DNA from 2 places in the Shinella sp. genome. Region 2 is predicted to be linked to the other one. Evidence: predicted binding sites of a transcription regulator. Region 2 holds the regulator's gene; the other holds the start of a gene.

Region 1 (5,108 bases), on a different contig from region 2:
GAAGTCGAATACGACCTGTCCAGCGTCATGTTCGTGACGACGGCAAACACGCTGAACATCCCGGCGCCCCTGATGGATCGCATGGAAGTGATCCGCATTGCCGGCTACACGGAAGAGGAAAAGCTGGAAATCGCCAAGCGGCACCTGCTGCCCAAGGCGATCCGCGACCACGCGCTGCAGCCGAAGGAATTTTCGGTCACCGACGATGCGCTTATGGCGGTTGTCCAGCAGTACACCCGCGAGGCGGGTGTGCGTAACCTGGAACGTGAACTGATGAAGCTCGCCCGCAAGGCGGTGACCGAGATCATCAAGGGCAAGTCGAAGAGTGTCGAGGTCACGGCGGAGAACGTCCACGACTTCCTCGGCGTTCCGCGCTATCGCCACGGCGAAGCAGAGGGCGAGGACCAGGTCGGTGTCGTCACCGGTCTTGCCTGGACGGAAGTCGGCGGCGTGCTGCTGACCATCGAAGGCGTCAGCCTGCCGGGTGGCAAGGGCCGCATGACGGTGACCGGCAACCTGAAGGACGTGATGAAGGAATCGATTTCGGCGGCGGCGTCCTATGTCCGCTCGCGCGCCGTCGATTTCGGCATCGAGCCGCCGCGCTTCGACAAGACGGACATTCACGTCCACCTTCCCGAAGGTGCGACGCCGAAGGACGGCCCGTCGGCTGGCATCGCCATGGCAACCGCCATCGTCTCCATCATGACCGGCATCCCGGTCTCGAAGGATGTGGCGATGACCGGCGAAGTGACGCTGCGCGGCCGGGTCCTGCCGATCGGCGGCCTGAAGGAAAAGCTGCTTGCAGCGCTTCGCGGCGGCATCAAGAAGGTGCTGATCCCGGAAGAGAACGCCAAGGACCTGGCGGACATTCCGGACAACGTGAAGAACAGCATGGAGATCGTCCCGGTCTCGCGCATGGGCGAGGTCATCAAGCATGCGCTCGTGCGCCGGCCGGAGCCGATCGAGTGGGACGGAACTGCCGAGGCGGCCAAGGTTCCGGCGGTCGAATCGACCGACGATGCCAATGGCGCGATCGCGCATTGAGCCTTAATGCCGGGTAAACAACCCGGCGTTTTGGAGTGAAACTGGAAAAGACCGGCCTTCGTGCCGGTCTTTTTCGTTGAAAAACGTGTGTAAACCCCGGATTCTCAGGGGATTGCGACGAAATTTTCTTGCGAGGCGAAGGCCGATGCGTATTCTGCCCCCCGACTTGTATGAGTCGTTTCAAACCGTAAGAAAGGGGTGGAAACATGAACAAGAATGAACTCGTATCCTCGGTCGCTGAGAAGTCTGGCCTGTCGAAGACGGACGCAGCATCTGCTGTAGACGCCATTTTCGAGACGATCCAGGGCGAACTCAAGAGCGGCGGCGACGTTCGTCTCGTCGGTTTCGGCAATTTCTCCGTGTCGCGCCGTGAAGCTTCGAAGGGCCGCAACCTTTCGACCGGCGCCGAGATCGAGATCCCGGCCCGCAACGTGCCGAAGTTCTCGGCCGGCAAGGGTCTGAAGGACGCCGTTAACAGCTGATCCGCTGCCGCTGCATCCGTCCTTGGGCCGATCCCGGCTTGAGGATGCGTTCGGCATTTAAAAGCCTGCAGTGTCCTTGCGTGTCATGCGCGATACTGTGGGGGAGGGCGGTTACCCACTCCGCCGCCAATCCTGAATTTCAGGGTCGGGGTCCGGTTCGTCCGGGCCCCCTTTTATTTGCGGTACAGGGCCTGTGCCTGTAGTCGAATTGTCATAGGCCTGTAACACGGAAGCCTCAGAACCGCCGGGTTCCTTTTGACCCGGAGGCTTTCATGAAAACCCGTTCGCTCACTGCTGCCCTGGCAGCGGTCCTCGCCGCATCGGTGGCCCCTGCCGCCAGCGCCGAGCCTGTATTCAATCGCATTGCATCCTTCGCCGTTGCCGAGAACCTGCCGGAAGGCAAGGACAAGGCGACGCCAACCTCGGCTGAAATCATTGCCGCATCCGAGGATGGCAACACGCTGGTCTATTCCGACAGCCCGAACAAGGCGATCGGCTTCATCGACATTACCGATGCGAAGGCCCCGAAGGCTGGCGGCACCGTCGCCTTCGAAGGCGAGCCCACCTCGGTAACGATTGCCGGCGGCAAGGCGCTCGTCGCGATCAACACCCGCGAAAGCTTCGTCAAGCCGTCCGGCGTCCTCGCCCAGGTCGACGTGGCCTCGAAGGCCATCGACACGACCTGCGATCTTGGCGGCCAGCCGGATTCGATTGCCCTCAACAAGGACAAGACGATCGCCGCGATCGCCATTGAAAACGAGCGCGACGAAGAGGTCAATGACGGCGCCATCCCGCAGATGCCGGCCGGTGACCTCGTTCTCCTCTCGCTCAAGGACGGCGTCGTCGATTGCGGCTCGATCAAACACGTCACGCTGACCGGCCTTGCCGACGTTGCCGGTGACGACCCGGAGCCGGAATTCGTCGCCTTCAACGGCCTGGACGAGATTGCGCTGACGCTCCAGGAAAACAACTATATCGTCATCATCGACGGCAAGACGGGCGAGGTGAAAAACCACTTCTCTGCCGGCAGCGTCAGCCTTGAAGGCGTCGATACCAAGAAGGACGGTGCCCTCAAGTTCACCGGCGAGATGAAGGACGTCGCCCGCGAGCCCGACGCCGTGAAGTGGCTGGACGACAACCGCTTCGTCGTTGCCAACGAAGGCGACTGGAAGGGCGGCGCGCGCGGCTTCACGATCTTCGACAAGACCGGCAAGGTCGTCTACGAGAACGGCGCCGGCTTCGAGCGCGAGATCGCCAAGATCGGCCACTACCCGGACAAGCGCAACAAGAAGGGCGTCGAGCCGGAAGGCCTGGAAGCCGCCAAGTTCGGTGACGACAACCTGTTCTTCGTGCTCGCCGAGCGTGCCTCCATCGTCGGCGTCTACAAGGACACTGGTGCCGAGCCTGAGCTTCTTCAGCTCCTACCGTCGGGCGTCGGTCCGGAAGGCGCCGTCGCCATTCCGAGCCGCAATCTCTTCGTGACCGCCAACGAAACCGACCTCGTCGAAGACGGCGGCGCCCGTTCGCACGTCATGATCTACGAGCGTGCGGAAGGCGAAGCCGCCTATCCGCAAATCGTCTCCACCGAAAAGGACGGCGAACTGATCGGTTTTGGCGCGCTTTCGGGCCTCGCTCCGGTCAAGGACAAGCCGGGCATGCTCTATGCCGTCAACGATTCCTTCTACGCTTCGCAGCCGACGGTCTTCACGATCGACGCAACCGCCAAGCCGGCGAAGATCGTCGATGCCCTGCGCATCACGCGCAACGGTGCTGCCGCGCAGAAGCTCGACAGCGAAGGCCTGACGCCGGACGGCGAGGGCGGCTTCTGGCTTGCCAATGAAGGCGATGCCGACAAGCTCGTCGGCCATGCCATCATCCATGTGAACAAGAAGGGCGAGATCGAGAAGGAAATCGCCATTCCCGCCGAACTGCGTGCCGGCGAGAAGCGCTTTGGTTTCGAAGGTATCACCAGCGTTGGCGAAGGCGACGACCAGGTTCTCTGGATGGCCATGCAGCGCGAATGGGGTGATGACGAAAAGGGTTTTGTGAAGCTCGTCTCCTACAAGCCGTCGTCGGAAGAGTGGGGCGCCGTGCGCTATCCGCTCGAAAAGACCGAAAGCGGCTGGGTCGGCCTTTCCGAAATCACGGCGAACGGCGACTACGCCTATATCATCGAGCGTGACAACCTGATCGGTCAGGCCGCCAAGCTGAAGAAGCTCTACCGCGTGGCGCTTGCCGACCTGAAGCCGGCCAAGCTCGGCGGTGACCTGCCGGTCGTGAAGAAGGAAGAGGTTCGTGACTTCATTCCCGACCTGAAGGGCGCCACCAACGGCTTCGTCGTCGACAAGGTCGAAGGCTTCACCATCGACGCCGCCGGCAACGGCTTCGTCGTGACCGACAATGACGGCGTTGACGGTTCGTCCGGCGAGACGCTGTTCTTCGGTATCGGCCCGATGAACGCGATGTAAACACCAGAGCGCCGCGCCTCTTTCTCGTGGAAGAGGCGCGGCATCTGGCGGTATGCCAAAATGAAAAGGCCGGGATCTCGCGATCCCGGCCGTCTCTATTTCATAAGGTCGGCGGGCTTAGCCGACAGCTTGCAAAGGACGAACGGGTGCCGCGTCGGCGCCACCCTCGGTCTTGTCTCTTTCCCGCTGCAGCGCGTCGGTCTTCTCGCTGAGACAGCCGATAATGTCCTTGAGCTGCTGCTTCTGTTCCTCGGTGAGGACGTTGAAGATCGCCTCGATCATTTTGTGCTGCGGCTGCTGGGCGGCGGAAATCACCGTCCGGCCGGTATCCGTAATCGAGACGATCTTGGCGCGACGGTCCTTCGGATCCGGCTCGCGCTTGACCAGCTTGTCACGCTCGAGACCATCGATCGCTTCCGTCACCGTGCGGGGGGCGAAACCAAGTGCGCAGGCAATATCCGTCGACCGCTGCGGGCCCTGACATTCCAGAAGAAGCAGGAACTTGCTGCGGGCGAGCGATACACCTTCGTCCATCATGCACTCGTTCACCAGGCGACTGACCTGATGGTAGAGTTTGAACATGCCCTGGGAGATTTCTATCGTACTATTCATGAGGGGAAATATAGGTATTATGAGGGACCATGTCAAATGATTGTGAAGGTTTTCAGATAATTTGATCATAGATATTGAACGATCACTGTAAACGCGAACAGTCAGGCAACGGACGTTTTTCCTGTTCCTTCTCCGGCCTTTTCAGGGAGGATCGATTTCTTTCCTGCATAACCCGGCGGACGTTGCTGCAAGCATTGACCGGCAGGAGGGCTGAGGCGATTGTCCGGCCATGCCTTTCCGCTTCATCCACACCGCAGACCTCCACCTCGATTCACCGCTCACCTCGCTCGCTTTGCGCAACGCCGAGCTCGGCGATCTCGTGCGTGGCGCGACGCGCAAGGCGCTGGAGCGCATCGTTGATCTCGCCATTTCGGAGGAGGTCGAGGCCGTCATCATCGCCGGCGACCTCTATGACGGCTCGCAGACCTCGATGGCGACGGCGCTCTTCCTGATGGGCCAGATGCGCCGGCTGGAGGCGGCCGGCATCCGGGTCTACCTCATT
Region 2 (5,108 bases):
ATGTCAGAAGCAGCAGTCGAGAAAGCGCTGGACAAGAAAATGAACGACATTTCCTACAAGATGATCGGCAAGGACGTTTCGGTCTATTACAGCGACAAGCGCGCCCTATACGACGTCAACCTGAACGTTCGTGAAAACACAGTGACTGCGCTCATCGGCCCGTCGGGCTGTGGCAAGTCGACGTTCCTGCGCACGCTGAACCGCATGAACGACACGATCGAAGGCTGCCGCGTCACCGGCCGCATCACGCTTGATACGGACGACATCTACGACCCGAACATCGACGTCGTGGAACTGCGCGCCCGCGTCGGCATGGTGTTCCAGAAGCCGAACCCCTTCCCGAAGTCGATCTACGAAAATGTCGCCTACGGCCCGCGCATCCACGGCCTCGCCAAGACGAAGCCGGACATGGATGCCATCGTCGAAAAGAGCCTGCAGAAGGCCGGCCTGTGGAACGAGGTGAAGGATCGCCTGCAGGAGGGCGGAACCGGCCTCTCCGGCGGCCAGCAGCAGCGCCTGTGCATCGCGCGTGCCGTCGCCGTCAGCCCGGAAGTCATCCTGATGGATGAGCCGTGCTCGGCGCTCGACCCGATCGCGACCGCCAAGGTCGAGGAACTGATCCATGAGCTGCGCGCCAACTTCACGATCGTTATCGTGACGCACTCGATGCAGCAGGCGGCCCGCGTCTCGCAGCGCACCGCCATGTTCCACCTCGGCAATCTCGTCGAGGAGAACGACACCGACAAGATGTTCACCAACCCGGACGACCAGCGCACGCAGGACTACATCATGGGCCGCTTCGGCTGACGCCTCCGGCGTCGCCAAGTACCCAAGCAATTCCAGCAAAAGTGTGAAACGGTTTTGCGTTCGGAATTGCGTCAAACGAAGAACCCGAGCGCATTAAGGACAGAACCATGTCATCGACCCATATCGTCTCGATTTACGACGAAGAACTGAAATACCTCTCCCGCCGCATCTCCGAGATGGGCGGCACGGCCGAGCAGATGGTGGCGGATGCCGTCCGGGCCCTGGTTGCCACCGATGGCGCCCTGGCGCAGAAGGTCATTTCCGAGGACGTCATCCTCGACACTGCCGAGCGCCAGATCAACGAGAAGGCGATCGTCACGATCGCCAAGCGCCAGCCGATGGCGGCGGATCTGCGCGAAATCATGGGCGCCATCCGCATCGCGGCCGAACTGGAGCGCGTCGGCGACCTTGGCAAGAACACCGCCAAGCGCGTTATCGCCGTGCAGAGCTCGGGCATGCCGCGCAAGCTCACCCGTGGTCTCGAGCATCTCGCGGAACTCGCGCTGATGCAGCTGAAAGAAGTCCTCGACGTCTACGCGACCCGCTCGATCGAGAAGGCCAAGGCCATCCGCGAGCGCGACGACGAGATCGACGCGATCTACACATCGCTGTTCCGCGAACTCCTGACCTACATGATGGAAGATCCGCGCAACATCACGCCCTGCACGCATCTGCTGTTCTGCGCCAAGAACATCGAGCGCATTGGCGACCACGCGACCAACATTGCGGAAACCATCTACTATATGGCGACCGGCTCGCAGCCCGAGGGTGAGCGCCCGAAGGACGACACCACGACGTCGGTTGTCACTGCCGACGTTACCGACGCCTCCGAGTAAGGAGTTTCACCTCCATGGTGCCCAGAATTGCCGTCGTCGAAGACGAGGAAGCGCTCAGCGTCCTCCTGCGCTACAATCTCGAGGCCGAAGGTTTTGAGGTCGATACGATCCTGAACGGTGACGAGGCCGAGATGCGCCTGCAGGAGCGACTGCCGGACCTTCTCATCCTCGATTGGATGCTGCCGGGCGTTTCGGGCATCGAGCTGTGCCGGCGGCTGCGCCAGCGCCCCGAAACCGAGCGCCTGCCGATCATCATGCTGACGGCACGCGGCGAGGAGAGCGAGCGCGTACGTGGGCTCGCGACCGGCGCCGACGACTATGTCGTCAAGCCGTTCTCGACGCCGGAGCTTGTCGCCCGCGTTCGCGCCATGTTGCGCCGCGCAAAGCCCGAGGTCGTCTCGACGGTGCTGCGCTGCGGCGATATCGAACTCGACCGCGAGACGCACCGCGTGCACCGGCGCACTCGCGAAGTCCGCCTCGGCCCGACGGAGTTCCGCCTGCTGGAGTTCCTGATGACCTCGCCCGGCCGCGTCTTCTCGCGCTCGCAGCTTCTCGATGGCGTCTGGGGCCATGACATCTATGTCGACGAACGCACCGTCGACGTGCATGTCGGGCGCCTGCGCAAGGCGCTCAATTTCGCCAACATGCAGGACGTCATCCGCACGGTCCGCGGCGCCGGCTACTCGCTGGAAACCTGAGAAAAACGTTTCCTCCCAAGGACGGAAATGGGCCTTTCGGGGCCTGTTTGCGTTTTTGGGGGCCGTACGCGCCCTTCGTCAGCACAAAAGAAAGGGCCCTTCCGGGCCCTCATCGCATTCAGCTTTTCGTTTCGGCTAGCGCATCCGGCGCCGTTCAGCCGAAGGCTGGTAGGCGAGGCGCTGGTGGTAGGTGCAGTAGGGCGAGTTGTCCGGGGACTCATTGCCGCAGAAGTGGAAGTCGTCGTTCAGCGGGTCGCCGATCGGCCATTTGCAGGTGCGCTCGGTCAGCTCGGTCAGTTCCAGCTTCCGCGACATCGGCACAACCGTCTTGTTGCCGTTGGCGGGAACCGGAAGCTGCTCGATCTGCGCGTCGAAACCGGCGTCGATATCTTCCTTGGCGATGATCATGCCGGCCGGGCGCGTTGCTACGCGAGCGGGGACCGGACGGGCCGCGAAGTTCGACGGCCGCGGCGCTGCAACGACGGGGCGCTTCGGACGGGTGGCGCTTGGTGTGCCGCCGGCTTTCGCACGGCCCGGCAAATTCAGCCGGTGCACTTTGCCGATGACAGCGTTGCGGCTGACGCCGCCGAGCTGCGCAGCGATCTGGCTCGCGCTCAGGCCTTCGCTCCAGAGCTTCGTGAGTTTCTCGACCCGCTCGTCTGTCCAGTTCATCTTCTCGTCTCCGTTCGACGTTCGCAATGTGGGAATCCCTCATCGCGTTCCGGACAGGTCCGGAATTTGAACGCCCTAACTCTTTTGGTGACTAGTTCCGCCGCATGCAGTCTAGTAATTGGTCTTTAACCTAGAGTTCGGGGGACTCTGTGACAAGAGTCGCGGGAATCGGTGCGAATCGATTTCGTAGTTTTCCCCAACTTGCTGCCCTGGTGTGACTCAAGAGCGACACCTTGCGCGCGTATCGTGAATCCTCACGTTGCGGTAGGTTCAGCGGCATTTCAGACGCGCATTTCATTGACATTGCAGGGGGAAATGCCGATAGTGCAGCATGCCGCCGAAAGGCGGTTTTTGATTTTTCTGGAGCCTGGAAAAGTCAAGTCGTAAACGAGTTTTTCCGCATCTCTTTTCGGAGGATCCGCGCCATGGCCGATGCCGCGCCGCTCTATGAAACCTATATGCGTGCACCGCTCCGGTTCACGCGCGGGGAGGGCGTCTGGCTGGTCGCCGAAAATGGCGAGCGATATCTCGATTTCGCCGCCGGCGTCGCCGTCAATTCGCTGGGCCATGCGCATCCCCATCTCGTCGCCGCACTGAAGGACCAGGCCGACAAGGTCTGGCACCTGTCCAACCTCTATGAGGTTCCGGGCCAGGAAATTCTCGGTCGCCGGCTGACGGAGGCGACCTTCGCCGACAAGGTGTTTTTCACCAATTCGGGGGCGGAAGCGCTGGAATGCGCGATCAAGACGGCGCGTCGCTACCATTTCGCCAAGGGTCACCCCGGCAAGTTCCACATCATCACCTTCGACGGCGCCTTCCACGGCCGCACGATCGCGACCATCGCCGCCGGCGGGCAGGAAAAGTACATCGAGGGTTTTGGCCCCAAGGCGCCAGGCTTCCTCAAGGTTCCCTTCGGCGACATCACGGCCGTCAAGGATTCGATCACCGAGGAAACAGCGGCGATCCTGATCGAGCCTGTACAGGGCGAGGGCGGCATCCGCCCGGTGCCGAAGGAATTCATGCAGGAACTGCGCCAGCTCTGCGACGAATATGGCCTGCTGCTGATCCTCGACGAAGTGCAGTCCGGCGTCGGTCGCACCGGTCGCCTGTTCGCCTATGAATGGTCCGGTGTTGCGCCGGACATCATGGCGGTCGCCAAGGGCATCGGCGGCGGCTTCCCGCTCGGCGCCTGCCTTGCGACGAACGAAGCGGCCGCCGGCATGGTCGCCGGCACGCACGGCTCCACCTATGGCGGCAATCCGCTCGCCATGGCTGTCGGCAATGCCGTGCTCGACGTCGTGCTGGAAGACGGGTTTCTCGATCATGTCCGCGACATCGCCCTCGTCTTCCGCCAGGGCCTCGCGGCCCTCAAGGACCGTTTCCCGGAGATCATCGAGGATGTCCGCGGCGAAGGCCTGATGCTCGGCATCAAGGCAAAGATTCCGGTCGCCGACCTTCTGAAGGCCGTGCGTGCGGAAAAGCTGCTCGGCGTGCCCGCCGGTGACAATGTGCTGCGGCTGCTGCCGCCGCTTACCGTCACGGCGGAAGAGGCGCGCGAGGGGCTCGCCCGCATCGAGCGCGCAGCCGAAAAGCTGACGGCGGCCAAAGCCGCATAAGCAGGACCGAGACAGACAGGACATATCATGGCCAAGCATTTTCTCGACCTTTCCGCCGTTTCGGAAAGCGATCTCCGCGTCATCATGGACGATGCGCACACGCGAAAGGCCGCCCGCAAGGCCGGCACGGAAGCCAAGCCGCTCGCCGGCAAGATGCTCGCGATGATCTTCGAGAAACCTTCGACCCGAACCCGCGTCTCCTTCGATGTCGGCATGCGCCAGCTCGGCGGCGAGACGCTGTTCCTGTCGGGCACGGAAATGCAGCTCGGCCGCGCCGAGACGATCGGCGACACGGCCAAGGTCCTGTCGCGCTACGTCGATGCCATCATGATCCGCACGACAGACCATAACCGTCTGCTGGAGCTTGCCGAGCACGCCACCGTGCCGGTCATCAACGCGCTGACGGACCTGACGCATCCCTGCCAGATCATGGCCGACATCATGACCTTCGAGGAGCATCGCGGCTCGACGAAAGGCAA

Evidence for each region. Region 2 encodes PhoB, which activates phosphate uptake and scavenging genes when phosphate is short. Its sites were predicted from a motif close to TGTCATNNANCTGTCAT; they were not measured.
Region 1: a site for PhoB is predicted at 1,736-1,752, ahead of ACT6VE_RS06940 (esterase-like activity of phytase family protein). Genes of this name have one in related genera too.

The regions. Positions count from the first base shown of each region.
Region 1 covers NZ_JBQVPI010000002.1:462,536-467,643, forward strand. The annotation lists gene lon (endopeptidase La) at 1-1,044, shown strand, start outside; gene hupB (DNA-binding protein HupB) at 1,251-1,526, shown strand; gene ACT6VE_RS06940 (esterase-like activity of phytase family protein) at 1,799-3,994, shown strand; gene ACT6VE_RS06945 (MarR family winged helix-turn-helix transcriptional regulator) at 4,112-4,606, opposite strand; gene ACT6VE_RS06950 (metallophosphoesterase family protein) at 4,836-5,108, shown strand, end outside.
Region 2 covers NZ_JBQVPI010000009.1:186,911-192,018, forward strand. The annotation lists gene pstB (phosphate ABC transporter ATP-binding protein PstB) at 1-807, shown strand, start outside; gene phoU (phosphate signaling complex protein PhoU) at 915-1,643, shown strand; gene phoB (phosphate regulon transcriptional regulator PhoB) at 1,658-2,341, shown strand; gene ACT6VE_RS18435 (GcrA family cell cycle regulator) at 2,477-3,013, opposite strand; gene ACT6VE_RS18440 (aspartate aminotransferase family protein) at 3,439-4,629, shown strand; gene argF (ornithine carbamoyltransferase) at 4,657-5,108, shown strand, end outside.